One region of the Billgrantia hypersalina genome, then DNA from elsewhere that is predicted to be linked to it. Evidence: predicted binding sites of a transcription regulator. Region 1 holds the regulator's gene; the other holds the start of a gene.
The links. The regulator FNR, encoded in region 1, switches genes on or off when oxygen is low (the NO sensors DNR and NnrR bind a similar motif). The targets are predictions, from matches to a motif close to TTGATNTANATCAA.
Positions count from the first base shown of each region.

Region 2: ACOJCM_RS18005 (OmpW/AlkL family protein) is a predicted target of FNR. The motif match lies at 4,668-4,681, and genes of this name have one in related genera.

Region 1 covers NZ_JBMIQI010000011.1:467,011-481,696, reverse strand. Annotated here, with positions in the region: gene ACOJCM_RS09345 (cbb3-type cytochrome oxidase subunit 3) at 1-10, shown strand, start outside; gene ccoP (cytochrome-c oxidase, cbb3-type subunit III) at 7-936, shown strand; gene ccoG (cytochrome c oxidase accessory protein CcoG) at 1,060-2,499, shown strand; gene ACOJCM_RS09330 (FixH family protein) at 2,505-3,014, shown strand; gene ACOJCM_RS09325 (heavy metal translocating P-type ATPase) at 3,031-5,520, shown strand; gene ccoS (cbb3-type cytochrome oxidase assembly protein CcoS) at 5,517-5,750, shown strand; gene ACOJCM_RS09315 (sulfite exporter TauE/SafE family protein) at 5,750-6,451, shown strand; gene hemN (oxygen-independent coproporphyrinogen III oxidase) at 6,557-7,972, shown strand; gene fnr (fumarate/nitrate reduction transcriptional regulator Fnr) at 8,087-8,833, shown strand; gene ttcA (tRNA 2-thiocytidine(32) synthetase TtcA) at 8,914-9,855, opposite strand; gene ACOJCM_RS09295 (3'-5' exonuclease) at 9,942-10,571, opposite strand; gene ACOJCM_RS09290 (DUF294 nucleotidyltransferase-like domain-containing protein) at 10,615-12,435, opposite strand; gene ACOJCM_RS09285 (DUF4212 domain-containing protein) at 13,193-13,453, shown strand; gene ACOJCM_RS09280 (sodium:solute symporter family protein) at 13,460-14,686, shown strand, end outside.
Region 2 covers NZ_JBMIQI010000018.1:740,680-755,365, reverse strand. Annotated here, with positions in the region: gene ACOJCM_RS18035 (DUF3549 family protein) at 1-404, opposite strand, end outside; gene ACOJCM_RS18030 (amino acid ABC transporter substrate-binding protein) at 771-1,490, shown strand; gene ACOJCM_RS18025 (amino acid ABC transporter permease) at 1,508-2,182, shown strand; gene ACOJCM_RS18020 (amino acid ABC transporter ATP-binding protein) at 2,179-2,925, shown strand; gene ACOJCM_RS18015 (YqcC family protein) at 2,994-3,326, shown strand; gene ACOJCM_RS18010 (gamma-glutamylcyclotransferase family protein) at 3,351-3,851, shown strand; gene ACOJCM_RS18005 (OmpW/AlkL family protein) at 3,927-4,586, opposite strand; gene ACOJCM_RS18000 (OmpW/AlkL family protein) at 4,796-5,389, opposite strand; gene ACOJCM_RS17995 (hypothetical protein) at 5,660-5,956, shown strand; gene putP (sodium/proline symporter PutP) at 6,026-7,504, opposite strand; gene putA (bifunctional proline dehydrogenase/L-glutamate gamma-semialdehyde dehydrogenase PutA) at 7,547-10,738, opposite strand; gene ACOJCM_RS17980 (AraC family transcriptional regulator) at 10,917-11,729, opposite strand; gene ACOJCM_RS17975 (hypothetical protein) at 11,790-12,164, opposite strand; tRNA gene ACOJCM_RS17970 (tRNA-Gly) at 12,235-12,308, opposite strand; gene ACOJCM_RS17965 (CBS domain-containing protein) at 12,722-13,129, opposite strand; gene ACOJCM_RS17960 (YqaE/Pmp3 family membrane protein) at 13,364-13,900, shown strand; gene ACOJCM_RS17955 (hypothetical protein) at 14,204-14,503, shown strand; gene ACOJCM_RS17950 (ABC transporter ATP-binding protein) at 14,523-14,686, shown strand, end outside.

The DNA.
Region 1 (14,686 bases):
AAACGCATGAGCAATTTCTGGGGTGACTCCCTTCCGGGGTTCTGGAGCGCCTGGATCATCTTGATCACGCTGGGCTCCATCGCCTTCGCCTTCTGGATTCTCTATGCCAACCGCAAGACCGACAAGGTGCCCGATGCCGACGGCAACGTGGAAACCACCGGCCACGCCGCCGACGAGATCGAGGAATACGACAACCCGCTGCCACGCTGGTGGTTCCAGCTTTACGTCGGCACCGTGGTGTTCTCGCTGGGTTACCTGCTGCTCTATCCCGGGCTCGGCAACTTCGCCGGCCTGCTCGGCTGGACCCAGGAGGGCCAGTGGGAGCAGGAGGTCGCCCATGCCGAGGAGCGCTTCACGCCGATCTTCTCCCAGTACCAGGAGATTCCCATCCCCGAGCTGGCCCAGGACGCCGAAGCCATGCAGGTGGGTGAGCGGATCTTTCTCAACAACTGCGCGGTGTGTCACGGTTCGAACGCCAAGGGCGGCTACGGCTTTCCCGACTTGACCGATGACGATTGGCTATACGGCGGCGAGCCCGACCACATCGTCACTACCCTGGTGCGCGGGCGCAACGGCCTGATGCCCTCCTGGCAGCAGCTTGGCCAGGAGAATATCGAAAACGTGGCCAACCACGTACTGTCGCTGTCCGACCTGGAGCACGACGCCGAACGCGCCGAGCCGGGTTCCGCCGTGTTCACCTCGGTGTGCGCCGCTTGCCACGGCCCCGACGGCACCGGCAACCAGGCCTTGGGGGCACCAGACCTGACCAACAATACCTGGCTCTACCTGGCACCGGGACAGAGCGTCCTCGACTCGGTCCGCCAGACCCTGCGTAACGGTCGCAACGGCCACATGCCGGCGCAGGAAGCCTATATCGGCGACGAACGTGTCCACCTGGTGGCCGCCTACGTCTACAGTCTTCGCGACCGCGACTGATATCCGCCCAGGCGGGATGTGCGACCCGCGGTCGCACATCCCCGCTTCGCGACGGGCTCTCGCTACAATGAAGCCACTTCATTGCCTCCCCTCTGCGGGCGCCCTGCCTGCCGCGAGCCAACTATGAGCGAAAAGATACCCACCCGGGACATCACCCCCGATGCCGTGGGGCACCATGCCCCAGGCGACACGATCCAGCAGCAGATGTACGCCAAACGGCGCCACATCTACGTGCGCGAGATCAAGGGTATCTTCCAGCGTCTCAGACGCCTCACCAACTGGGGTTTGATGCTGGCGTTCTTTGGCCTGCCATGGCTCACCTGGGGCGACCGTCCGCTGATCTGGTTCGACCTGCCGGGGCGCGAGTTCCATATCTTCGCCGCCACCTTCTATCCGCAGGAATTCATCCTGCTGTCGTGGCTACTGATCATCTGCGCCTTTGGCCTGTTCTTCATTACCGTCTTCGCCGGACGCGTGTGGTGCGGCTATACCTGCCCCCAGAGCGTCTGGACCTTCCTTTATATCTGGGTAGAGCATCGCCTGGAGGGTTCGCGCAATCGCCGCATCAAACTCGACCGCGAGCCGATGAGCGTCGACAAGGCCTGGCGCAAGACCGCCAAGCATGCCATCTGGCTGGCCATCGCGCTGGCCACCGGGGTGACCTTCGTCGGCTACTTCACACCGATTCGCGAGCTGGCGGTTGACCTGCCCACGCTCGAGGCGCACGGCTGGTCCTACTTCTGGGTCGGTTTCTTTCTCGTCTTCACTTATCTCAACGCCGGCTGGCTGCGCGAGCAGGTGTGCATCTACATGTGCCCCTACGCCCGCTTCCAGGGCGTGATGTTCGATCGCAACACCCTGATCGTCTCCTATGACGCGGCCCGCGGCGAACCTCGCGGTGCGCGCAAGAAATCGCTCGACCATGAGCAGGTTCGCGCCGCAGGGCTGGGCGACTGCATCGATTGCGAGCTGTGCGTGCAGGTCTGCCCGACCGGCATCGACATCCGCGACGGCCTGCAGTACGAGTGCATCACCTGCGCGGCCTGCATCGACGCCTGCGATAGCGTAATGGACCGGATGGGCTATCCGCGGGGACTGATTCGCTACACCACCGAGAACGCATTGGAAGGAAAGCGGTCCCATATCCTGCGTCCCCGCCTGCTCGGCTACCTGGCCGCACTGGTGGTCATGGTCGGCCTGTTCACCTGGGCGCTGAGCGAGCGCATGCCTCTCGACTTCGAAGCCGAGCGCGAGCGCGGCCAGCTCTACCAGATGACGCGTGACGGGCGCATCAGCAACGTCTATACCCTGACCGTACGCAACCGCGATGATCGCCCTCACGACTATCGCCTGGTGGCCAGCGGACTGCCCAGCCTCGAACTCGACAGAGACGGTTTCGAAGTACCGGCCGGCGCCACGCGCACCTTCGCCGTTCAGGTGACCGCCGAACCCGATGACATCGAACTGCCCAGCCACCCGATCGTGCTCCACCTGCAATCGCATCAGGACGAACACATCGCCCTCGATCGCGAGACGCGCTTCATCGGCGATACACGGAGATGAATTCCATGACGACCCCCTCCCCCTGGTACAAGCAGTTCTGGCCCTGGTTCCTGCTCGGCCTGCTGTTTTCGGCGATGGCCGTCAGCACCAGCTTTGCCGTCCTTTCAGTACGTTCCTTCGATGGCATGGTGCAGGAGGACTACTATGAGCACGGCCGCGCCATCAACATGGAACTGGCCAAGCAACATCGCGCCCATGAACTGAAGCTGGCCGCCGACCTGCGCCTCGACCCCTTGACCAGCGATGTCATGGTACAGCTGGATGGCGACGACCGTCCCGATCAGCTGTCCTTGAAGCTGATCTTTCCCACGGAGGCCGACCGCGACCAGTCGATCGATCTGGAACACGTTCGCGACGGCCTCTACCTGGGCCAGGCGCCCGACAACCTGCGCTATCGCTGGTACCTGCAGCTACAGCCCCGTGACGAACAGCCCGAGTGGCGCCTGGTGGGTGAGGCCCGCTTCCCCAGCGAAGAGCGCTTCAACCTGACACCGGGCGTTCAACAGCGCAGCTAGCGAGCGTAGAAGACCCTTGACGCACAACGATACGACCCAGGCCGCCGAGGGCAGGCAACCGGCCACGAACTGTTATCACTGCGGCAGCCTCGTGCCCGCAGGCGCCCCTTGGTCGATCACGCTCGACGATACCCCCCATCCGCTATGCTGCCCCGGCTGCGAAGCGGTGGCGCATGCCATCGTCGATGGCGGACTGGCCAGCTACTACCGCTTTCGCACGGAGCTGCCGGAGCGCCCCGACGAGCGTCAGGCGGTCAAGGCGGAAACCTGGGCGGTGTTCGACGACCCGGGCCTGCAGCGCCAGTTCGTTCACGCCGAGGGCGACAGCGGCCTGGTCCACGCCACCCTGGCCGTGGATGGCATCACCTGCGCCGCCTGCGCCTGGCTGATCGAACATCGTCTCAACGCGCTGGACGGCGTGACCTCGAGCGCCGTCAACCTCAGCCACCATCGGGTGCGGGTGGCATGGGACCCGGCCAGACTCAAGCTGTCGCGGATTCTCGCCGAGATGGCCGGCATCGGCTACAGCGCCCAGCCCTACGAACCGGATGCGGCCCAGCAGCGGCTGCAGTTCGAGGAACGCATGAATATCCGCCGGTTGATCGTGGCGGCGGTGGGCATGGCCCAGGTAATGATGTTCTCGATCCCCATCTACGTATCAGGTCCCGGCGAGATCAGCGAAGACTTCCTGGCGCTGTTCCACTGGCTCTCGTTCGCCCTGGCCACCCCGGTGGTGTTCTTCTCCGCCATGCCCTTCTTCCGCAATGCCGTGCGCGACCTGCGGGCGCGCGTGCTGGGCATGGACGTGCCGGTTTCCATCGCTATCGGGGGCGCCTATCTCGCCAGCGGTTATGCCGTGCTCTCGGGCACCGGCGAGGTATATTTCGACTCGGTGGCGATGTTCACCTTCTTCCTGCTGTTCGGTCGCTACGTGGAGGCTCGTGCGCGGCGACGCAGCGGGCATACCGGAAACGTCCTGGCCGGCGCCCTGCCGCTCTCCGCCGTGCGCCTCGAGGCGAACGGCGAGGAGCGTATCCTGCCGGCAAGCGAACTCGCTCCCGGCGACCGCGTGCTGATAAAGCCCGGCCACGGCGTGCCCGCCGACGGCATGATTGAAGAGGGCGAATCGAGCCTCGACGAGTCGATGCTCACCGGCGAATACCTGCCAGTGAGCCGGCGTATCGGCGACAGCGTCACCGGCGGCAGCCAGAACATCGAGAGCCCCCTGGTGGTGCGTGTCACCCATGCCGGCAAGGAGGCCCGTGTGGCGAGCATCGTCGATCTCACCGACCGCGCCTTTGCCAGTCGCCCGCGACTGGCCCAGATGGCAGCGCGAATGTCGCACCTGTTCGTGCTGCGGCTGCTGGTCGTGACCGCCTGCGTGACCGTCGCCTGGTGGTTCATCGATCCCAGTCGCATGCTATGGGTAATGCTTTCGGTGCTTGTGGTGACCTGCCCCTGCGCCCTGGCGCTCGCCACGCCCACCGCGCTCACCGCCGGCCACGGCCAGCTGCGGCGCCGCGGCGTGCTGATCACCCGCGCCGATGCCATCGAGTCGCTGTCACAGGTCGATCGGGTGATATTCGACAAGACCGGCACCCTGACGTGCGGCGAGATGCAGCTGATGGATACCCGTACGCTCGGCCTCATTCCTGCGGAACGTGCCCAGGTGATCGCGGCAGCGCTGGAGGCCCGCTCCGAACATCCCATCGCGCGGGCCTTCCGTCCCTGGCGCGACGCCACGGTGGAGGCCGGCGAGCGGTCCAGTCGCACCGGGCAGGGGGTCGAAGGCGTGATCGACGGCAAGCGCTGGCGCCTGGGACGCTCCGACTTCGCCTGCCCCGGCCAAGCTCCCGAAGCACCGGGTGATGGCCAGTGGTTGCTGCTTGGCGAAGAGGGTGAGCCGCGCGCCTGGTTCGCCCTGCGCGACAGGCTGCGCGACGACGCCGCCGAGGCAGTGGCGGCACTGAAGGCACGCGGCACACGGGTCGAACTGCTATCGGGCGACACGATCGGTGCCGTGCGCAGCATGGCCGAACAGCTGGGCATCGACACTTGGCGTGCCGGCGTCAGTCCGGAAGGCAAGCTGGAGCGCATCCGCGCGTGCCAGGCCGCCGGCGAAAAGGTCGCCATGATCGGAGACGGGATCAATGACGTACCGGTGCTGGCCGGTGCCGACGTGTCGGTCGCCATGAACGGCGCCACCGACCTGGCCCGCACCAGCGCCGATGCCGTATTGCTGAGTCCACGCCTGATGCGTATCGTCGAGGCGGTCGAGATCGCTCGCGCGACTCGCCGCATCATGCGCCAAAACATGATCTGGTCGGTATGCTACAACTTCTCGGCCCTGCCGCTGGCCGCCATCGGCATCGTGCCGCCCTGGGTCGCGGCCCTCGGCATGTCGGGCAGCTCACTGGTGGTGGTGGGTAACGCGCTACGCCTCAATCGCTTCCGCCTGCGCCCCGCCCCCGGGCCGAGCCCCGACGCCAATTGGGTGAATGCATGACCGTTCTCTACCTGCTCATCCCGCTGTCACTGATCCTGCTCGGCCTGGCCGTCTGGGCCTTCTTCTGGGCGGTGAAGAACGACCAGTTCGAGGATCTCGAGGGCCCGGCCCACCGCATCCTCTTCGACGAGGACGAGAACGACCTGCCCCTCGCGGAACGGGAGAAGCGACGTCAGGCCAGAAAGGAAAAGCCGGACGCCGGCGATGACGACGATCGGGCAGCGCGCTGATGGATCCCACCGGACTCGGCCTGCCTCCGCTGCTGGCGGCTTTCGTCTTTGGCCTGCTTGGCGGTGCGCACTGCATCGGCATGTGCGGCGGCATCATGAGCGCGCTGACTTTCGCCGTGCCGCCCAGCATGCGTAGCCCAGCCCGGCTCTCCGGGCTTCTGCTTGGCTACAACCTCGGGCGCATTGCAAGCTACATGGTCGCCGGCGCGCTGGTTGCCTCGCTCGGCACCGTGGTGGCCCTGACGCCGGCAGCGCGCATGGGGCTGCAACTGTTCGCCGCGCTCATGCTGATCCTGATGGCACTCTACATTGCCAACTGGTGGAAGGGACTGCTCAGGGTCGAGGCGCTGGGCAGGCACCTTTGGCGATACCTGGAGCCCATCGGCAAGCGACTGATGCCGGTGGTCAAGGTTCCCCACGCCATCGGCCTTGGCGCGGTCTGGGGCTGGCTGCCCTGCGGTCTCGTCTATTCAATGCTGGCCTGGAGCCTGGCCACGGCGAATCCGTTGAAAGGCGCGGCGCTGATGGGCGCCTTCGGCCTCGGGACCCTGCCTTCACTGCTTGTCACCGGCTTCGCCGCACGCCAGCTGGGCACGCTGATCCGTCATCCGGCAACCCGCACCCTGGCGGCCCTCCTTATCATCGCTTTCGCCCTCTGGCAGCTCGTTGCCCTGCTGCCGCTGGGCGCTCCGGAACATTGAAGGCCAGCCCTTAACCTGCATTACGGCTTCGTTTGACGCAGCTCAAACTGCCTTGGGCCGGGTACGGCTAGCATGATGGCAATCGTTAGCCTTCGGAGTAATTCCATGTCCGCCCCCGCGCTGTCCATGCCTCGAATGACGGCCGACCCCTTCGCCTGGGACGCGGCCCTGCTGCGGCGCTATGACACTCATGGACCGCGCTACACCTCGTATCCCACTGCGCTTTCGTTCGGTGAGGAGTTCGACGCGCCGGCCTACCAGGCAGCGCTGGCACGCAGCAATGCCGATGGCAGGCCGCTGTCGCTCTACGTGCATATTCCTTTCTGTCGCAAGGCCTGCTACTACTGCGCCTGCAACAAGATCGCCACCAAGAACGCCAAGGTGGCGGAACCCTATATTTCGCGGCTGGACCGCGAAATGGTGCTGGTCAGGCCACACCTCGACACGCGTCGCGAGGTGGCGCAGCTGCACTGGGGCGGCGGCACACCGAGCTTTCTCAACCTCGACCAGATGAGCGATCTGATCGACCGGCTCGACGCCCGCTTCGGCCTTACCAACGCCCGCGACCGCGACTACGCCATCGAGATCGACCCGCGAGAGGCCGATGTCTTCACCCTTCGCCACCTGCAGGCGCTGGGCTTCAATCGCCTGAGTCTTGGCGTTCAGGATCTCGACCCGCGTGTACAACGAGCCATCAACCGGATCCAGCCACGCATCCTCACCGAAGCGCTGCTCGACGAGGCCGATCGCCTGGGTTTCCGCTCGCTCAACCTGGACCTGATCTATGGCCTGCCTTTCCAGACCCGCGACACCTTTGCCGCGACGCTGGAGCAGGTGATCGCCATGGCGCCGGCACGACTCTCCATCTTCAATTACGCCCACATGCCCGAGCGCTTCGCCGCCCAGCGGCACATACGCGAAGTAGACCTGCCCAGCCCCGACGAGAAGCTGGCGATACTGCGCACCACCATCGCCATGTTGACCGCAGCGGGCTATACCCATATCGGCATGGATCACTTCGCCCGCGCCGACGACAGCCTGGCGATCGCCCAGCGCGAAGGGACCCTGCAGCGCAATTTTCAGGGCTACTCCAGCCACGCCCAATGCGACCTGGTGGGGTTCGGTGTCTCGGCGATCTCCCGCATCGACGATGTCTATGCCCAGAACCACACCGCCCTCGGCGCCTACGAAGCGGCGCTCGATGCCAGCCAGCTGCCCACCGCTCGTGGGGTTCGCCTGAGCTTCGACGACCGTATCCGGCAGCATGCCATCGAGCGGCTGATGTGCGACATGGAACTCGACCTGGACGAGCTGAGCGAAACCTTCGGCATCGACGCTCCCCGCTACCTGGCGGATGCCCTGCTGCGATTGGAGGCCCCGCTGAGGGACGGATTGGCCCACCTCGAAGGGCGCCGCCTGGTGGCGACACCGCTCGGCCGCCTGCTGATCCGTCACCTCGCCATGGCCTTCGACAATCGCCTGACATTGCCACCCGATTCGCGCTTTTCACGCATCGTCTGAGCGGGAGGTCCGACCCGAATAACAGGCGAGCTGCGGCCAAAGGTCGCGATGGGCATTTTACCGGCCCCCATAATGCTCCATAATGGCTACACGACAGGATCAAGGAGGTGGAGCATGCCGGTCAACGTGGCCAATGCACTGGGCCAGCGGCGTTCGCTGCTGCACGAAACGCGCTGCCAGAACTGCAGCCTGAGCTCGCTGTGCCTGCCCCTTGCGCTCGAACTCGAGGATATGGAGCAGTTCGATGCCATCATCCGGCGCCGCGCCCCACTGAAGAAGGGCGAGTCGCTGTTTCGCCAGGGCAGCGCCTTCAGCAGCGTATTCGCGGTGCGCTCCGGCAGCCTCAAGCAGATTACCACCGAAGGGTCAGGGGAGGACCAGGTTACCAATTTCTTCCTGCCCAGCGAGCTGGTCGGCCTGGACGGCATCGACGAACGGAAGTATCCGGGCAGCGTGATCGCGCTTGAAACCACCACCGTTTGCGAGATTCCCTTCGATCGGCTCGATTCGCTTTCGGAGCAGCTGCCGGAACTGCGCGGCCAGCTCTACCGCAGCATGAGCAAGGAGCTGCGCGACGACCGCAAGATGATGCGTCTGCTTTCGCGCAAGACCGCCGACCAGCGTCTGGCCAGTTTCTTTACCAGTTTGTCGGACCGCTTCCGCCGCCGCGGCTATTCACCCTACAGCTTCCGCCTCTCCATGTCGCGAGCCGACATCGGCAATTACCTGGGGCTCGCCGTTGAAACGGTGAGTCGCATCCTCGGCCGCTTCCAGCAGCAGGGGCTGGTCGAGGTATCGGGGCGCGAGGTGAACATACTCAATCTTGAGGCCTTGGTGACCCAGGCGCAGGACGACCACTAAGCCCTGCGACACCGCCCAGCAGAACGAAACCGCCCGGCTCAAAGGATGCCGGGCGGTTTCCATTCGTGCCGGATGGCCGTTCAACTTCCCCGCGAAACGTCCAGCGCATCGATGCGGCGCTCGCGTCTTCGTGCCTGCTTGGCCTCTAGCCCCTCGAAGTCGAACAGCTCGCGGTCGGCCAACTGCGAAGGCGCCACGTTGGATACGGCCTTGAACATCGATTCGATACGCCCGGGGTGCTTGCGCTCCCAATCGGCGAGCATCTCCTTGACCACCTGGCGCTGCAGGTTGGGCTGGGAGCCGCACAGGTTGCAGGGAATGATGGGGAAGTCCATCAGCTGTGCGAATTCGATGATGTCCGCCTCGCGGCAATAGGCCAGCGGACGGATGACGATATTCTTGCCGTCGTCGGAAAGCAGCTTGGGCGGCATGGCCTTCAGGCTGCCGCCATAGAACATGTTGAGGAAAAGCGTCTCGAGGATATCCTCGCGGTGATGGCCCAGCGCCACCTTGGTCGCCCCGATCTCCTCGGCAAAGCCGTACAGCGAACCGCGCCGCAGCCGCGAACAGAGCGCGCAGGTCGTCTTGCCTTCCGGGGTCTTCTCCTTCACCACCGAATAGGTATCGCGCTCCAGAATGTAGTACTCGACGCCGATGGAATCGAGATACTCGGGCAGCACGTGCTCGGGAAAGCCGGGCTGCTTCTGGTCCAGATTGACCGCTACCAGCGAGAAGTTCACCGGCGCATTGCGCTGCAGGTTGCGCAATATCTCGAGCAGCGTATAGCTGTCCTTGCCCCCCGACAGGCATACCATGACCCGATCCCCTTCATGGATCATTCCGTAGTCGATGATGGCATTGCCTACCTGACGCCTCAGGCGTTTCTGCAGCTTGTTGAATTCACGCCGCCCCTTGGCGTCGAGCTGCTCAAGCGTCGTGCTCTCCTGATCCATCTCGCCCTGCTGCAGGCGAGCTTTCAGGTCGGCAACGGAATGGGGGTCGAATGTTACGGCGTCTTGCATGGTCACGGGCTGCCAGGCGTGGTGAATGACGCGGCCATCCTACCACCGCCACCGCCCGGAGGCGACGCCAAGGCGGCGATTCAGCCTCATGCCTCTCGGCGGGCCTGCAACCCGGCCCGTTCCAGGCGCAGGTACATGAGCGCTGTGGTCACGGCATCGCCAAGGGCGGTATTGCGCCCCATGACAGGAACGCCCAGCGACTCCGCCACCGTCTCAAAGCGCAGCGCACGCGGCTCGGGCTCCATCACGCTGCGCCGCTGCTGGCGATGGTAAAGCTGGGCCACATCGATACCGCTATTGGGCAGGTCGAAACCGAAGCGGGGCCGAATCTGACGATTGAGGATGGCCAGGTCGAAATCGAGGCGCCATCCCAGCAAGGGGCGGTTGCCGATGAAATCGAGCAGGCTCCCCAACGCTTCGTCAAGGCTCACGCCTTCGTCGAGATCGATCCCGCGCAGGCGATGCACGCGGATGGAATCCCCAGTCAGCGTGGCGGGCCGCTTGAGGCGCAAGTCCAGAGACTCGCTGGTCAGGACCCGGTCGCCGCGCACCTTGACCGCACCGATGGAGACGGGCTCGGCCACCCGCGTATCGACGCCGGTGGTTTCGCAGTCGATGGCGACCAGTTCATCCCCGGTGTAGGGGTGGAAGAGCCAGCCATACTTGCCATCGGCGTGGCGCCGACGATCGCTGGCACGGCGCAGTACTCGGAACATCCCTTCCTCCTATTCGTTCTCGCCTTCTTCGCGGGCGCCTGCCTCAGGAATATTCCAGGTGATAGCGCTGCGACAGGCTCTGCTTGAAATCCTTGACGATGTGCAGTGCTTCACGCAGCAGGTCGCGCTCCAGTGAAGACAGCTGCTGGACCACGACGCGGTCGGGGCTCCTGCTGTCGCTGCCGCCATCAAGACGCTCCAGTTGCTGTTTCAGGCGCAGCTCGGTGAACAGCGACAGTGCCTCGGCGAGATCTTCGGCGACCCGCTGCTCCAGCCGCCCGTCCGCCGCCAAGGCCTCGAGCCGCTCCAGCGTCGAAGTCGGCTGGATACGTCGCTCCAATGCCATGGTGCGAACGCCGTGCACGATGGGAAAGATCCCGCCCTTCTTGATGTCGATACCGTGCTGCGGCTTCTTCAACGAGCCAAACAGGGTCAGCGGCGTGGAGAAGCGCAACGCCGTGCGTGCGAAGTAGGAAAGCAGTATTTCGTCGCGCGAGCATTGCGCGAAAAGGGCCTCCCGCACGCGGTCGAGCAGCGCCGGGTTACCGGCCACCGAATGGGAATCGAGCATGATGGCAAGCTTCATCAGACTGTCGCCGTCGCGCTTTTCGGCCCAACGGGCGATTCGCTCACGCCACTGCGAGACGGAACCCACCCATTCGGGGTTGCTGACCATGATGTTGCCAGGGCAGGGCGGGTAGCCCAGCGCTATCAGCGTCTCGGTGAAACGCTGCATCTGCTCGTCCACATCGGGCCATTCGAGCCCATCGGCGAGTATCAGGCCGTTGTCCTGGTCGGTCTTGAGGATCTGTTCGCCGCGCCCTTCGCTGCCCATCACCATCAGGCAACTGTCGCGATGGTAACGCTCGTCGATCAGGAAGCCCCACGCCTTGGACATGATGCGCCCGTTGAGCGCCGCCAGCAGACCCATGGCGAAGCGCAGCTTCACGCCCTGAGCCATCAACGCCTTGACCAGTTCGGGCGTGCGTCGGCTGGCACGGACCAGGGCCTCGAGGCTGTCCGCCTGCTCGACCTGCAAGCTGACGACATAGCTGCGGCTGGAGAAATAGCTGAGCACGTCGGTTAGTTCGACCACCCCGATGGGCCCCGCTTGTTCCATAACCACGACCCTCTCCACCTTGAAGCGGGTCATCTTCACCAGCACTTCGAACAGATACTGCTCGGGACTCACCGTGACCAGATCGAAATGCGCGATTTCCTGCAGCGGGTTCTCCTTGTCGCGCCCTTGCAGTACCAGCGCTTCGAGCAGGTCGGTCTTGGTCACCATGCCGGCGCCATCCTCTCCCTCCACCAGCAGGCTGTCGGCATGGCTTTCGTGCAGCCTTGCCACCGCCTCGGCTATGGTGGTTCCCGCCGCCATGTACAGTGGCGGTCGCATGCATTCGCTGACCCGAGCCAGCATGAAACCGGCCATGGTCACGCCACCCTCGGCACGCTGTTCGGTCAGCAGCCGGGCCTTGTGCGCCAGCGTCTGACGAAAGAACTCGGCGAATGCCGGGTAGTCGTCACAGAGCTGCAGGAAGAGTGCCTTGGGCAGCAGGTAGCAGAGGCTCTCCTGCTCGGCGCGGAAGCGATAGCGACTCCTGCCGTTGAGGATGCTGATGGCACCGAAAAGGTCACCGGCCGTATAGTGGCCGATCCGCTCGCGCGCGCCCGGCTGGGTGGCGTCCAGTTCGGCCACCTCCCCCTTGTGGATGAGAAAGACGTACTCCCCGGGCTGGCCGGTTTCCAGAATGATTTCGTCACGGTCGAAATAAGCCAGGTCGACACCGTTACGGACACGCTCGCGCCCTTCCTCGTTCAGAAAGGAGAACGGCGGTTGGGAAAGATCGATATCGACCATCGGATTACCCCTCGTGGCACCTCCGCCATGCCTCGCCCGGAGCGCGACGCGGCAGCGGCGCCTCGGCCAGACACGCGAGCGGCTCGACCAGCGTCACCGGCCCGCCTTACGAATACGAAAGGAGGTCCGGCAAGCAGGTCGACCTACAAGGAAAACCGGCCGGTGCCAAACACGTCCCTGTCGCCTCAGAAAAAAAGAATCTCTCCCTCGCTTCCAATGCCATGGCATCGAAAAGCCTTTAATGAGGCAGGATAACAGTCTGGGGTTTTAAGAGATAACCTAGACCAACGTCCAAGGAAGACCTGAATGGCAAGGCGACATCTCATAACTAGACAATGGTCTTATAAAAAAGCGCATAGACAAAAGTTCAATGCTAGACAATCGTCCTATCGGCAACGTGACGTGCGCCGAGACATCCTGCCAACCAAAGTTATAAGTTTTTGATATATAAAGAAAATAAGAGCCTATCGTTTATTAAACTTTGCTCATGATACCAAAGTCTGGGATTTTATTTTTTGCATTTATTGACCAGTATTGCACATGAGTCATACAGGGCAATCGCACCTGGTTTCGCGACTCGACGAAAGGTAGCTGGTCGTGGTGGGAAGTGTGGCTCGTCCGCAGGGAGCAAGGGAACTCAAGGCGCTTGCGCCTTCGTCCAACCGCCCGATTCGATTCGCTTAGTGTGACCCCCTGATGAAACCTGGCAATTCCCTGTGCAACTTCCCAACCTTTACAACAAGTGGAGAGCATCAATATGGCAGATGATAAAACCAATGCTGCTGAATACTGGAAGGCGAACGTCCGCCTCATAGGCGGATGCCTGATCGTCTGGGCATTCGTCTCCTATGGCTGCGCCATCCTGTTCCGTCCCCTGCTGTCAGGAATTCCGGTCGGCGGCACCGACCTCGGTTTCTGGTTTGCCCAACAGGGATCCATCCTGACCTTCATCGGCCTGATCTTCTTCTATGCCTGGAAGATGAACAAGCTCGACCAGAAGTTCGGTCTCGGGGAGTAAGCCAGCATGAGTCAGTTTGCCATCAACCTTCTCTTCGTGGGCGCGTCGTTTGCCCTCTATATCGGCATCGCCATCTGGGCGCGTGCCGGGTCGACCAAGGACTTCTACGTCGCCGGCGGCGGCGTTCACCCGGTCACCAACGGCATGGCCACGGCGGCCGACTGGATGTCCGCAGCCTCCTTCATTTCCATGGCGGGCTTGCTGGCTTCCGGCGGCTATGCCAATTCGACCTTCCTGATGGGCTGGACCGGCGGCTACGTGATCCTGGCCATGCTGCTCGCGCCCTACCTGCGCAAGTTCGGCAAGTTCACGGTGCCCGACTTCATCGGTGACCGTTTCTATAGCCGTACTGCCCGTATCGTTGCCGTCATCTGTTTGATTGTTGCTTCGGTGACCTACGTCATCGGCCAGATGACCGGTGCCGGCGTGGCCTTCTCGCGCTTCCTAGAGGTGCCCAGCAGCATGGGTATCTGGATCGCCGCGGCTATCGTCTTCCTGTACGCAGTATTCGGCGGCATGAAGGGCATTACCTATACCCAGGTCGCCCAGTACATCGTGCTGATCATTGCCTATACCATCCCGGCCGTGTTCATCGCCCTGCAACTGACCGGCAATCCGATTCCGATGTTCGGCATGTTCAGCACCCACACCGAATCCGGCGTGCCGCTGCTGGCCAAGCTCAACGATGTGGTCAATGCGCTGGGCTTCCAGGATTACACCGCCGATGTGGACAACAAGCTCAACATGGTGCTGTTCACCCTGTCGCTGATGATCGGTACAGCCGGCCTGCCCCACGTCATCATCCGCTTCTTCACCGTGCCGAAGGTCGCCGATGCACGCTGGTCGGCCGGCTGGGCACTGGTTTTCATCGCCCTGCTCTATCTCACGGCGCCTGCCGTGGGCTCCATGGCACGCCTCAACCTCGCCACCACGGTATTCCCGGAGATGGCCGGCCAGGTGGAGGACTATGAAGAGGCAGCAGGCGAGGCACTGGTCTACGAGGAGCGGCCGGACTGGATCCGCACCTGGGAGGAGACCGGCCTGCTCACCTTCGAAGACCAGAACGACGATGGGCGCATCCAGATGTACAACGATGCCAACCCGGCCTTCCAACCGATTGCCGAGCAACGCGGCTGGGAAGGCAACGAGCTGACCGTCAACAACGACATCCTGGTGCTGGCCAACCCCGAGATCGCCAACCTGCCGGGCTGGGTCGTGGGCCTGATCGCGGCG
Region 2 (14,686 bases), on a different contig from region 1:
AGGGCCTGGAAGGGCAGCGAGGGCGTGAAGGCAATAGGGTTGTCTTGCATGAGGTTGTCGATCCCGGACGAGTCTCCGGTATCCCGCCCGGCTCGGGTGACATTGTGGCCGAGAGTAACCAGCAACCGCTGCAGAAAGGCATCACGCGGGGCCGGTACGAGTTGACCTTGCTCGTCCAGCGGCAGGGCGAGGAACCAGATCAAGGGATCGACAAGATCGCCCAGGCGAAAGACGATGCCCAGGCGTGCTTGCCCCTGCCAGGGGAGCGGCCACGCGGCTGTATCGTCCTCCAAACTGGCCAAAGCCTCGAGTGGGCAGGGTTCGACCCGACGTCCCATATGATAAAGGTGGACGTCGGCGCCCGTACGGACGAAGAAATCGTGAAGCGTGTGGATCGGCTGCATATCGGCTCCCATTGGAGCGTGCACTCTACCGTGGAGACCGGTCCGTTGTCAGCCACCCGGCCTGTGTGCGGCGGGATGGGTGATCAAGAAATAACCAGGATTGGCGAAGCCGCGAGTTGTCTGCTACCCCGGTGGCTTTCCAGAGCTTATCCACAGGGTCTTTCAGCAAATCTGTGCATGACCTCCCTGCGCACGGCTACGCTATGGCTGTTATAGGTATTTGTCATGTGCCTAGGCTAGGCGAGGCCATGACGATTGACTAGAATCGAATAATAATCGGAATATTTATTCCAAATTGCTATTGAGGAGTCGGTCATGTCACCACATCTATCAGCTGCTGTGATTCTCTCAGGCGCGTTAGTCCTCATGGGTAGTGTGCAGGCCCAGGAAGAAGCGCAGGAGGAAGTGCTCAGGGTGGGGATGTCGGGAAGCTATTTCCCGTTTACCTTCGTCGAGCAGGACACACTCAAGGGGTTTGAGGTGGATGTCATGCAAGCCGTCGGCGAAGAGCTGGGTGTCGAGGTGGATTTCGTAACCGCGAACTTCTCGGGTCTGTTCGGCATGCTCGAGTCCGGACGCATCGATACCATTGCCAACCAGATCACCATTACCGAAGAGCGCGAGGCGAAGTACCTCTTCACGGAGCCCTATGTCTATGACGGTGCACAGGTGGTCGTCAGGGCGGGTAACGAAGAGATCGAGGGTTTGGAGGACCTCAAGGGCAAGCGGGTAGCCGTCAACCTTGGCTCGAACTATGAGGAGTTGCTGCGTGAGCTGCCCTACGCCGACGAGATTGATATACGGACCTACGACAGCAATATCGAGCAGGATACCGCGCTGGGTCGCGTCGATGCCTTCGTCATGGATCGCGTCAGCGCCACGCAGGTGATCCAGGAGCGTTCGTTGCCGCTGCAGCTTGCCGGTGAGCCGTTCTCCACCATTCGCAATGCGCTTCCGTTCCGCGATACCGAGGCCGATCGTGCCCTGCGTGACCGGGTCGACGAAGCGCTCGCCACCCTGCGTGAGGACGGCACCCTGGAGGCCATCTCGGAGCGCTGGTTCGGCATCGACATCACGCGTCAGTGAGGCCTTGAGCGTTCGCTATGCGCGTTCTCGATCTCGACTACATGCTGGGGCTGGTTCCCATCCTGCTGCGTTATCTGCCGCTCACGCTGCAGATGGCGACGGCAGGCATGGTGTTCGCCCTGGTGCTCTCCTGCGGGCTGGCCGTGATACGCGTGCTCAAGATCCCGGGGCTGAACGCGGCCACCATCCTGTTCATCTCCTTCTTTCGCGGCACGCCCCTGCTGGTCCAGCTTTTCCTGTTCTACTATGGCTTGCCGCAACTGCTTGCCTTCCTGACGCAGATAAACGGTATCACGGCTACCATCATGGGGCTGACGCTCCACTTCTCGGCGTACATGGCGGAGTCGATACGTGCCGCCATCGTGGGTGTCGACCGCAGCCAGACCGAGGCGGCGCTGTCGATCGGCATGACCAATGGCCAGTTGATGCGCCGTATCGTGCTGCCGCAGGCCACTCGCGTGGCCGTGCCCACGCTGATGAATTACTTCATCGACATGATCAAGGCGACTTCGCTGGCCTTTACCCTGGGGGTCACGGAGCTGATGGGGGCGACACAGAAGGAGGCGGCCGGTAGCTTTCTCTATTTCGAAGCCTTCATTACGGTGGCCATCATGTATTGGGTCATTGTCGAGTTGCTGGCCTGGTTCCAGGGGTGGCTGGAAAGACGACTCAACAGGGCTTATCGCAGATGATCCGGATCGCCAACCTCGTCAAGCGCTTCGGCAGCACGACCGTGCTGGACGGCATTGACCTCGACATCGAACAGGGTGAGATCATCGTCGTGATCGGTCCTTCCGGTACGGGCAAGTCGACCCTGCTGCGCTGTCTCAATTTCCTCGAGCGTCCCGATGCCGGGCGTCTCGTCATCGGGGATCTGGACGTCGATGTCACCCGGGCCAGCCGGGCCGAGATCCTGGCGGCGAGGCGCCGCACGGCATTCGTCTTCCAGAACTACGCGCTCTTCGCCAACAAGACGGCACTGGAGAACATCGCCGAAGGGTTGATCGTGGTCAACCGCTGGCCCAAGGCCAAGGCTCACGCCCGGGCCCGCGAGATCCTCCAGCGCATCGGTCTGGCGGACAAGGCGGATGCCTATCCGGCTTCGCTCTCGGGGGGGCAGCAGCAGCGGGTCGGCATCGGCCGGGCCATGGCGGCTCAGGCCGAGGTGATCCTGTTCGACGAACCGACCTCCTCGCTCGATCCCGAGTGGGTCGAGGAGGTACTCGGCCTGATGAAGCAACTCGCGCGCGAGCGTCAGACCATGCTGGTGGTGACCCACGAGATGGGTTTTGCCAGGGACGTGGCGGATCGCGTGGTGTTCATGGAAGGTGGGCGCATCGTCGAGCAGGGGCCACCTTCACAGCTCTTCAACGCCCCTCGGGACCCTCGCACGCGTGATTTCCTGCGCAAGATCCTGGCGGGGCAGCCTGCCTGATGGGCTTGTCCGGATGGGAGGTCGAGCGAGTTGTGCGATAATGAGGCCATAGACCCACAGGAGACCCCATGACCGTACACGAGGAGCTCGACGTGGCGCTGCGCCGCCTCGAGGCCACCATGAAGGCCACCAACATGTGGCGCATGAGTGCGCCGCGTCCCGAAGCGTTCGACAGCCAGCAGCCGTTCTGCATCGATACCATGAACTTGCCGCAGTGGCTGCGCTTCGTGTTCATCGCTCGCCTCGATGCGCTGGTCGAGGCTGAAGCGCAAATGCCGGAAAAATGCGACGTGGCGCCCGTGGTCGATACCTACCTGGCCCAACAGGGCACGCGTGCCACCGATCGCCTGCTGTTGTGCAAGGCGGTGGAAGAGATCGACCGCCTGATTACCGAAAATTGAGCGACACGAGGTGGCTAAGAAGGTATGCCGTACTACTTCGCCTATGGCAGCAATATGAACGCAGCGCGAGTCGAGGCCCGCATCGGTGAGACACGGCGTTGCCTGCCGGGTGTGCTTCACGATCACGCACTGCGTTTCGACAAGGCTTCACGGGTGGCGAGCATCGCCCATGCCAATATAGCCCCTTCAGCGGGGGAGCAGGTCGAGGGCGTGTTGTTCGAGCTGGTCGAGCCCGCCCAGATCGAACGGATGGACCCTTTCGAGGGACACCCGCACGACTACGAGCGGCACCGTCTGCCCATCGCGACCGCTGTGGGTGTCATCGAGGCCTGGGTCTATATCGCCGCGCCCGGCACCACCGCGCCATCCCTCAGGCCGGCGCGGGAGTACCTGGATCATCTTCTGGCGGGCGAGCCCTTCCTCAGTGCCGATTACCATGGTCGCCTGGCCAACGTCGAGGCGATACACGGCCTGGAAGATCACATCCTCACCCTGCTCGGCTTGTCGCGCCAGACGCCGCGCTAAGGCGCCCTTGACGTAATGCAGACGAAACGGGCGAGGCTCGCCGGTTGGCGGGCTTCGCAGCGTTCGGGGCAGCTTTCAGAAACGGTAGCTGAGGCCGGCCATGAAGACCCAGGGGTCGATGCTGACCTTGCCTACGTCTTCTCCTTCAATGCTGGCATCGGTATCGATGTCGACGTACCAGGCGGCAGCGTTGATGCCCCAGCTATCGTTCAGGCGAACATCCAGGCCCAGTTGGCCGGCGAGGCCCCATGAGCTGTCGAGGTTCAAATCGACCTCGCCGACATTGAGAATATGTACGGTCGCGCTCTCGTCGAAGAAATGCGTGTAGTTGAGCCCGATGCCGGCGTAGGGCTGGACGTGGGCGCCGGTGCCGCCTAAAGGGTAGTACTGCAGGGTCAGGGTCGGCGGAAGGTGCTTGGTGGAGCCGGTTGCCGCACCATCGGCAATCGAGATGTCATGCTTGAACGGCAGTGCCGCCAGCAGTTCGATGCCGAGCTTGTCGTGGAACAGGTAGCCTAAGGTGAAGCCCAGGTTGGTGTCGCTGTCTACATCGACCTCCAGCCCGGTCAGCCCAAGCGCATCGATTTCTCCGTTATCGCTTTTGGGGTCGACATGGGCGACGCCCACGCGGGTGATGAAATCGCCTTGGTTATAGGCAAGCGCCTGGCTGCTTGCAAAAAAAGCAGTGGCGGCCAGGCTAGCGGCGAAAAGGGCGGGAAGGGCTTGATTGCGCATGAGTCGACTCCTGTCGTTGAAATGACGCAGCCTGAGCTGCTTCGAACGAAGGCAGTCTACTCAGCGCTTGGTGGCTTGTTCTTGATCCAAGGCAATAGTTGCTTTCGGCAACCAAAAAGGGATTCGGCATGCTTGTTTGGTTGTCTATGTCAGAACGAAGAACGCCGGGCACAGGGCCCGGCGTTGGCATACTATCAGCCTGGTTCGGCTCAGAAGCGGAAGGTGACACCGCCGCCGATGGTCATCGGATCCACTTTAGCTTCTCCAATTTCGCTGCCATCGACAGAGATGTCGGAATCGACATCGGCATAGTTGGCGAAGCCGTTGAGCATGAAATTGTCAGTAATGGCGAGGTCTATACCCACCTGGCCTACGGCTCCGAAGGAGCGGCGGGCACTAACGTTTTCCGGCTCACCGGAGAAGCGGGTGTAGTTGAGGCCTGCCCCGACATAGGGCTGCACCTTGGAATCCAGCCCGCCGAGCGGATAGTAGTTGACCAGCAGGTTGACCGGCATGCGGTCGATGGTGTTGGTGCCACCGCCGAGCGATACATCATGCTCTATTTTTTCGGAGCCGTTTAGCTCGACGCCCACCTTGTCGTGGAACAAGAAACCGGCACCATAGGTAAAGCCGGTTTCACCGCTACTGATACCGTCGACGATGCCATTGTCGGAGCGAGTATCGGACTTGGCAAAGCCGCCGCGCACGAAGCCATCACCGGCGTTGTAGGCCAGGGCTGCCTGGCTGGCGAAAACAGAGCCGGCAGCGAGGGCAACCACGGGAATCAGGCGAATTGGTTTCATTGCTGTGTCCTCCAGGTTTCAGCTGGCCGGAGGTTCCGGCGAGATTGGACAGTGCTCAGTATAAGAACAGTGTTTCTAAAAGTCCTGTTTAAAAATGTTATCGCCCGCAGGCACTTGTTTGATTGCCTTAAAGCCGCGAAGCTCTAATGTCGCTTCTATGCATATTGAAGATTGGCGGACTTTGCGGTGTATAACAATTGCTGTGATGCAGCATGGCGTGGGATGCGCCCTGCAGCTAAGCCTTGAGTAGGCGAACCAAGAGGCACGACGATGAGAGTAGAGGCTGAGGGACGCCCCGTTTGGCTGAGTTTGGGGGCTATGCTGGTTGCCGCGGCGCTGGCGCTAGGGCTGTTGATTCGCCCCGAGCTGATCAGTGCAATGCCCATGACGCTGCGGCTGCCGGTCATCGTCCTGGGCGTGTGGGCCCTGGGGGCGGCCTTCATGCAGCCGTTGGGGCTGGAGTTTCGGCGTCCTTGGCTGCGGTACGCCACGACACCGCCGGCAAGCCTGGCGGCGCTGGGTATCTTTACGCTGATCGTGATAGTCCGTGCCGTCTGGCTGGCGTGAGCAGGCGACAAGAGAAAGCCGCCCGTGGGCGGCTTTCTCTTTGTTGCGTGGCGCCGTGGCGCCGGATCATCATGCTTCTTCGAAGGTATCGAAGTCAGCGGTCACACGCAGGTCCGGCTCTTCGGTAGCCAGGCTCGCCACCACGATGGCGATATACGCCAGGATCACGCCCGGCACGATCTCGTAGAGGTCGAAAAGGCCACCGGACAACTCGGCCCAGACCACCACGGTCACGCCACCTACCACGATGCCGGCAAGCGCACCCCACTTGTTCATGCGGCGCCAGTAGAGCGACATGATCAGTGCCGGGCCGAAGGCGGCACCGAAGCCTGCCCAGGCATAGGCCACCAGGTCGAGCACCGTAGCATCGGGGTTGAGCGCCAGCAGATAGGCAAGTACGGCGATGGCGATGACGGCCAGGCGACCCACCCAGACGAGCTCGGTCTGGCTGGCGTCCTTGCGGAAGATCGCCTTGTAGAAGTCATCGGTCAGCGCCGAGGAGGAAACCAGCAGCTGTGAATCGGCGGTGGACATGATCGCGGCCAGGATGGCGGCAAGCAGGATGCCGGCGATCACCGGATGGAAGATCAGGTTGACCATGACCATGAATACCGTTTCGCCATCAGCCAGATCGCGTTGCACGAAGCCCACGCCAAGCAAGCCCACGGCCACCGAGCTGACCAGTGCGATCGCGGTCCAGGTCACGGCGATGCGACGGGCGGCGGGAATGTCGCGATCGCTGCGGATGGCGGCGAAGCGCGCCAGGATGTGCGGCTGGCCGAAGTACCCCAGGCCCCAGGCCAGCGAACTGACGATGCCGATGAAGGTCAGCGCCTCGCCGGTCGAAGCGTCGCGGAACCAGGAGAGCATATAGTCGCTCTCGGCGGCGAGGGCGGCACCGGCGCCGCTGGTGCCGCCCAGTTCGCCGAAGGCGATGATCGGCACGATGGCGAGCGCCGCGGCCATCATCAGGCCCTGGATCAGGTCGGTCCAGGAGACCGCCAGGAAGCCGCCGAAGAAGGTATAGGAGATCACCGCGATGGTGCCGATGGTGACCGCCACGGAGTAGTCGTAGCCGAATACCGTCTCGAACAGGCGGCCGCCAGCGACCAGGCCGGAGCTGGTGTAGAAGAGAAAGAACATCAGAATGAACACTGCCGAAATCACCCGCAGCAGCTGCGACGTATCACGGAAGCGGTTGGCGAAGTACTCGGGCAGCGTCAGGGCATCGCTCACCTTGAAGCTGTAAAGACGCAGGCGCCGCGCCACGATCAGCCAGTTGAGCCAGGTGCCGATCAGCAGGCCCACGGCGATCCAGCTCGCCGAGATGCCGCTGACGTAGGCGGCACCGGGCAGACCGAGGAGCAGCCAGCCCGACATGTCCGATGCCCCGGCGGATATTGCCGATGTCCAGGGCCCCAGCGAACGCCCGCCCAGGATGTAATCGGAGAGATTGGTCGTGCGCTTGTACGCCACGATACCGATGCCGAGCATCAGCAGGAGGTACACCACGAAGGTGAAACCGATTGCCATATTATTCTGAACCATAAGGGGTTCCTTCAGTGTTTTTGTGGTAAATGATGAGCGCGTTCACTCATCTCCCAGCGCAAGCAGTGACGCGTTACCGCCCAGCGCGGCGGTATTGACGGTCACGGTTTTTTCCGTGGCGAAACGCAGCAGGTAGTGCGGTCCGCCAGCCTTGGGTCCGGTACCGGAAAGGCCCTGCCCGCCAAAGGGTTGGACGCCTACGACGGCGCCGATGATATTCCGGTTTATGTAAACATTTCCAACACGAATTTTCTGTGCCACGAGCTGGGCAAAGGATTCATTGCGACTATGAACGCCGAAAGTCAGCCCGTAGCCCTTGGCATTGATGGAATCGAGCACTTGTTCGATCTCGCTGGCCTTGTAGCGCACCACATGTAGGACCGGGCCGAACTGTTCGCTTTCCAGGGCGTCGATGGCGTCGATACGGAAAGCGACCGGTGGCACGAAGGTACCGTTAGCGGTGTAGGAGGGATCCAGACGGGTTTCGGCCAGCAGGCGCCCCTCGCCCTTGAGTCGCTCGATGTGAGCCATCAGGTTCCTGCGTGCATCGTCATCGATCACCGGCCCCACGTCAGTGCCCAGGTCGCGCGGGTCGCCAACATGGAGCTCCTCCATGGCGCCGCGCAGGATCTCGATGACCCGGTCGGCTACGTCGTCCTGCAAGTAGAGGACGCGCAGGGCACTGCAGCGTTGGCCGGCACTCTGGTAGGCGGACTGGACCACGTCGGCGACCACCTGCTCCGGCAGCGCGGTGGAATCGACGATCAGCGCGTTCATGCCACCGGTTTCCGCCACCAGCGCTGGCAGCGGGGCGTTCTCGCGCGCGGCAAGGGCACGGTTGATGATCTGGGCGGTATCGGTCCCACCCGTGAAGGCAACACCGGTGATGCGTGGGTCGGAGGTGAGCACGCTGCCCACGGTGGGGCCGTCCCCCGGCAATAGTTGCACCACGTCGCGCGGCATGCCGGCCTCGTAGAGAAGTTCCACCACCCGGTGGGCGACGATGGAGGTCTGCTCGGCGGGCTTGGCCAGTACGCTGTTGCCGGCGACGGCGGCAGCTACCATCTGACCGCAGAAGATCGCGACCGGAAAGTTCCACGGGCTGATCGCGGCGAACACGCCCTTGCCACCAAGCATCAGCCGGTTCGACTCGCCGGTAGGGCCGGGCAACTCGATCGGCTCACCGAACTGCTCTTCGGCGCGCATGGCATAGTAGCGACAGAAATCCACGGCTTCGCGGATTTCGTCGACACCGTCGGTCAGCAGCTTGCCGCCCTCACGGGAACACAGCGTCATCAGTTCGGCGAGGTTCTCCTCCATCAGATCGCCCAGGCGACGAATGATGGCGGCGCGCTCGTTCACGGGCGTGGCCTCCCAGCGCGGAAAGGCAGCCCAGGCGGCATCCACTGCGCGAGCAGCCTGGTCGCGGCTGGTCCACTGCACGCTGCCGACTCGCTGGCGGCGATCGTAAGGACTGAAGACCTCATGCACGCTGGCCGGGTCGCGGCTGACTTCGAAGGCAAGAAGCGGGCCGACATCATAGCTGCGCTCCATGAAACCCGACATGGCCTTCATCAGCGGTTCGTAGTGGCTGCGCACGTTGAGGTTGACCCCCTTGGAATTCTTGCGCTTCTCGCCATAGATATCGCGGGGGAGCGGGATTCGCGGGTTGGCGTAGGTGCGGTACTGGTTCAGCGTTTCCACCGGATGAACGCAGAGCGATTCCACCGGAACCTTGGGGTCGACCAGTTGATGCACGAAGGAGGAGTTGGCACCGTTCTCGAGCAGGCGGCGCACCAGGTACGGCAGCAGGTCCTTGTGGGCCCCCACCGGCGCATAGATACGACAGTAGGTACCCTGGGGAGCGCGCTTGAGCGCTGCCTCGTAGAGTGCCTCGCCCATGCCGTGCAGGCGCTGGAATTCGAAGGGGCGTGTGGCTTCGTTGGCCATCTCGAGGATAGTGCTGATGGTATGGGCGTTGTGCGTGGCGAATTGCGGGAAGAGACGGGCGCGGGTCTCATCGGAGAGCAGAAAACGCGCACAGACCAGGTAGGCCACGTCGGTGCAGGCCTTGCGGGTGAAGACCGGATAACCCTCGACGCCGAGCTGCTGCGACTCCTTGATCTCGCTGTCCCAGTAGGCGCCCTTTACCAGGCGCACGGGGATCTCGTCTCCCTGTCGGTCGGCCAGGCGGTTGAGGTAGTGCAGCACCGGCAGGGCGCGCTTGGAGTATGCCTGGACCACCAGCCCGAAGTGCCCCCAGCCCTTGCACGCATCGCTTTCAAAGACGGCACGGAACACTTCCAGCGACAGCTCAAGGCGGTCGACCTCCTCGGCGTCGATGGTCAGTGCCACGTCACGTTGGCGTGCCATGGCGACCAGCTCCCGCACGCTGTCGACCAGTTCGCGCAGGATCTGTTCGCGGCGGCCGAATTCATAACGCGGATGCAGCGCCGAGAGCTTGATCGACACGGAAGGCGCCGGCGTGCGGTCGGAGAGCTTGGTGCTGGTCAAGCCGACCCGCTCGATGGCGCGCGCGTAGTCGTCGAAGTAACGCTTGGCATCGTCACGTGTTCGCGCCGCCTCGCCAAGCATGTCATAGGAATAGGTGTAGCCTTTGTCGAATAGCGGGCGAGAGCGCTTCAGCGCCTCGTCGATGTCGCGGCCGAGCACGAACTGCTTGCCCATGATCTTCATCGCCTCGTACATGGCGCGGCGGATGACTGGCTCGCCCATGCGATTGACCATGCGATTGATGAAGCTGGTCGGCTTGCCGTCTCGGGGCTTGTCGAGCGTGACCACGCGGCCGGTCATCAGCAGCCCCCAGGTAGAGGCGTTGACCAGCCAGGACTCACTCTGGCCCATGTGTGCCTTCCAGTCGGCCGGCCCCAGCTTGTCCTCGATCAGGGCGTCGGCCGTTGCCGTATCGGGAATGCGCAGCATGGCCTCGGCCAGGCACATCAGCATTAGCCCTTCATGGGTGTCGAGGCTGTACTGCTGGAGCAGTTCGTCGATCGTGTCGACCGCAGTATCCATTTCGCGGACCTCTCGGACGAGCTCGGCGGTCTTGCCCGCGATGCGCCTGAAGTCCTCGGGGTCGGCGCTGATCACGTCGACCAGTTGCTGGACGAAGGTTTCTTCGTCCGCTACGTAATGTTCACTGATGCGCGCGAAGAGGGCATCGAGATCCTGCTGCCAGGTAGCAGCGTTCAGCATGGTGTCGGCGTTGAGCATAGGAGTCCCCCGGATGTCCCCGTCCTGAAACGGCAAAACGCCATGTGCGTGGCAGTCTGCCCGAACATGGGTGTGTCTTCCTTGACTGTAGGGGGGACGCGCGCAGACTGCTTGCCAAAAAGCCGGGAGGATTTGCAGATTTCGCGGGAGTTTGCATCGGCGGGCTTGAAATTACGACTTAAGTCGCATGTGCTAGACGGTTGGGTGTGTTGATGGTGGCACGTTCCAGCCCGCTGCGGCGTACGTGGCTGGGCGGGCAGCCGAACGTGCTGCGAAATGCATGCGACAAGGCGCTCTGGTGGGCAAAGCCGGTATTCATGGCGATCTGCGACAGCGGCATGCGGCTCTCTTCGAGCAACCGGCGAGCCGCTTCCAGGCGCCGGCGGCGCACGTACTGCCAGGGGGTGAGGCCGGTCTGCTCACGGAAGCAGCTGCTGAAGTGCGCTTCGCTGAGACAGGCCTGGCCGGCGAGGTCGGCAACGGAGATCGGGGCGGCCAGATGGCGGTCGATGAAGCGGTCCAGCTTGACCAGATCCAGACGGCGCGTCTTTTCCGAGGACGAAGTGCCGCCGAGCCTGGCATGCAAGCAGCCCAGGAAGGTGGCGGCCAAACGGTCGCTCTGGGCGGCGCTCAAGCCATCCTGGTTGCCCTCCTGCTCGAGCAGCAGAAACTCGAGGTAATGCTTGAGGGGCTTGTCCAGGGCGAAGAAGCGCGGGGCGTCGAACAATCGTGAGAGTTCGTGATGGTAACCCGTGAGCGAGGGGGCATCGGCCGGCAGATCGAGTATGAGCTGACGGTTCTCGCCCTGGCCGACGTAATAGTGCACGTGGTTGGCAGGCACGATGCAACCGGAGAAGGCGGAAATTGCACCCCCCAAACCTTCGATCTCGAACTCCGCTCGCCCCTGCAGGCCGATGACGATCTGATGGTAATCATGGGCGTGATGCTGGGTGGCGGTATCAAGCGGAATCTGGCGTATGACGCTGGACATGAAGTTCTCCCGCCTGTCGCTGTCGGGCCAGAGCATACCACACCCGGTTCCCGGGCAACGCTATGGCTGGTGGCGCTGCCTCTCGCGCAGCCGGTGGTGAGAGGCGAGATGATCGCGCAAGGCGGTCAGTTCCGCGCGACCGGCCTTGTCGAGCAACGGCTTGCCTTGGGCAACCTGCCAGGGGCGCCCGTGCTCCTGCATCAGTCGTTGGGCTCTTCGCCTTACGCCGTCGAGATAGTCATCGTGGCGAATGGGATAGTTCACCACGATGTTCCACTCCGTTTCCCCGACCTGATTCGTCAGGGCCTTATCGAACAGGTCCAGCAGGTGCTCCGGCTCGGTCCGGTAACGCGGCGTGCGAGAGAGAAGCAGGATCGAGACGACTCCGCCAATGACGAACAGGCAGACCGCGAAGATGAGCAGGAAGAGCGCCATGTCAATGCCACGCTGGAGGGTAGTGCGCAGGCCGGAAGCGGCGCCGGGCCAAACGCTCTACTGCACGAGCTGGAGCGGGTGAAGGGAATCGAACCCTCGTCTTAAGCTTGGGAAGCTTCTGCTCTACCATTGAGCTACACCCGCAAGGCGTTCGATAGTAAAACCAATGGCTTGAGCTTTGCAAGCCGGCACATGTCCTTGGCTCTCCTTGCTGTATAACCTTCTGTTTTGCCGTGCATTTCTCATGCCCTCGAGCGGCTTTCCCAAGCGACGCTCATCCCCCGGCGAGCCAGTTGACCGCGAGCAGAAAAAAAATTAGCGAACAGTGGCGAACTTTTTTGCTTGCTGCTGTCATATCTGGTACAGGCAGCAGCGCGATGGCAGTCGCTAACACTGTTGCTCTGGCTCGCAGTTTCGATCTTGCCGCCCATGACCCCATGGGCGGTTTTTTTTGTGCATTGCCTGGCGGGCGTATGCGCTGGGCAGCCAGCCCGGGAGAACCGGGCTGGTTGCGATAGAGGTAGGGGGCCTGCTGTCAACCCCGCCTTTGAGGGGGCTCAGGGATGCCGCATGCGCAAGATGGCAGTCAGCACGTCGCGGCGGGTTACGATGCCGCACAGGCGGCCTTGCTCGGTCACGGGGTAGACCTTGGGCTTCTGGCCAAGCATTTCCTGCGCCAGGTCGGTGATGCTCTTTGTCGGTGGAACCGATAACACCTCGTTGCGCATCAGTTCCCTGACCAGGGGCGCCTCGTCGTTGAGGTAGGCGCTCTGCAGCAGCTTGCCCATCACGTCCTGCTCTGAAATGAAGCCGATCAGGCAGTCATGGTCGTCGACCACAGGCACGCCGGGCAATCGGTGCAGCGCCAGGCCCTTGGCCAGCGTGGTGATCGAAGTGGTGCCAGTGACCCGATAGCAATCCCGGGACATGATCTCGCGAACGATGGTGGGAGCCCTGTTGAGCATGGCGCATCTCCTTGTTCGAGCGCTCTTGGCGGGACACTTTCAGCATAGCCGAGTCGCCTTTAGCGGCGCTGATGTCTTCAACACCTGGCCAACGCTCTACCCGACTGAGCGGTCAGAATGTCAGGCGCCGGAACACGCCTGGCGTGTCTGGCTCGAAGGGCAAAATGGAGCGGAAAGGACTAGCTTGGGGAGATGAAGCTGGCGAGCTTGGCCCGCCAGAAGGAGGAGAAACCAATGGACGCACGTGAATACCTTGCAAAGAAGGGGCTCGACGGTAACCGAGACGAAGACCGCCCCAACACCCTGGAGGAAAAGGCATGGGAGCGCGCCCGCCAGTCAGGTGGACGCCAGCCGCATGCCGGCACGCCTTATGACTGGGAGGACTGGGAACGTTATCACGATGCGTTGGCCGAAGGCGCCGAGACCATAGAGCAGAAAATCGATCGAGAAGCTCATCGCCGGACCCACGCATTGGCAGAGGAAGGGGGCGACGGAGGCGGGGCAGTACAGCAGTTCGAGCCGGTGAGGGAGAGCCCTCTGTCATCCGGCCATAGCGATCACGCTGCGATGCCTTCAGGGCAGCAGGCATGGCAAGCGTCGGCGGCCTTGCGTCTATCCTTCAAGCTACTGGCCATCCTGCTGCCTCCCTTGGCGGTCGGGCTCGCCCAGGGGGGAGCTCGGCGAGTTGCGGTCAGCTTGCTCCTTACCCTACTGGGTTGGGTTCCGGGCTGCCTCTATGCCTGGTCGTGGCTGAAGCGCCAGCTGGCGTGACAGCGCTTGTTTGCAATACCTTCGGAAACGAACAGTTTGACGAGAAACGAAAATAACCGCGGCTTTTCTGCAACGTGTGTGTTGCAGCAACATCAGGACTGTTTTAGCTGTTCTTTCGACTAAGGTCTAGGTAATAAATCGAGCTTGAGCGTTGCCCTGACCCTACCTCTAGGCTAGTCTCGCTATCGTAAACGAACATTTTCAGGTTCGTTTTGATTGAAATCGAACATTTTCATTGTTTCTTCGTTCGTTCCGATCATATCGAACCTGGTCATCGACCCATAAAAACAACAGGGCGAGGCGATGTCCTACCTATTCTCCATCGACCAAGACATGGCCAACCTGCGCGCCATACGCTTCGATCATTCTCTACCGCCGCTGACCGTCGCTCAGCGGGAGCTAGCCCAGTCCTTTCCCGGTGACGCAGGGGGCAGGCACGATGCCGACGCGACCGCCTCGGCCCGTGAGTTGCTCAATGCCGGCTGGCAGGTGGCGGTAGAGCGAGTCAAGCGCGCGCGCAGCAGCACGATCCTTTGGCTCTGCCACCTTGCCGCTAGCCGGCTAAGGCACCGGCCGCTTCGCGGTATTTCAACGACTCCATAACGATGACAAAGAGTTCAGCATGTCTCTGATACTTGAAAACATCGATCACGTGGTCAATGGAGCCACGCATATCGAAGACGTCAGCCTCGAGCTGGCGCCCGGCTCCTTCAACGTCCTGCTGGGGCGAACCCTGGCCGGCAAGACGACGTTGATGCGGATCATGGCCGGGCTGGAGTCCCCCAC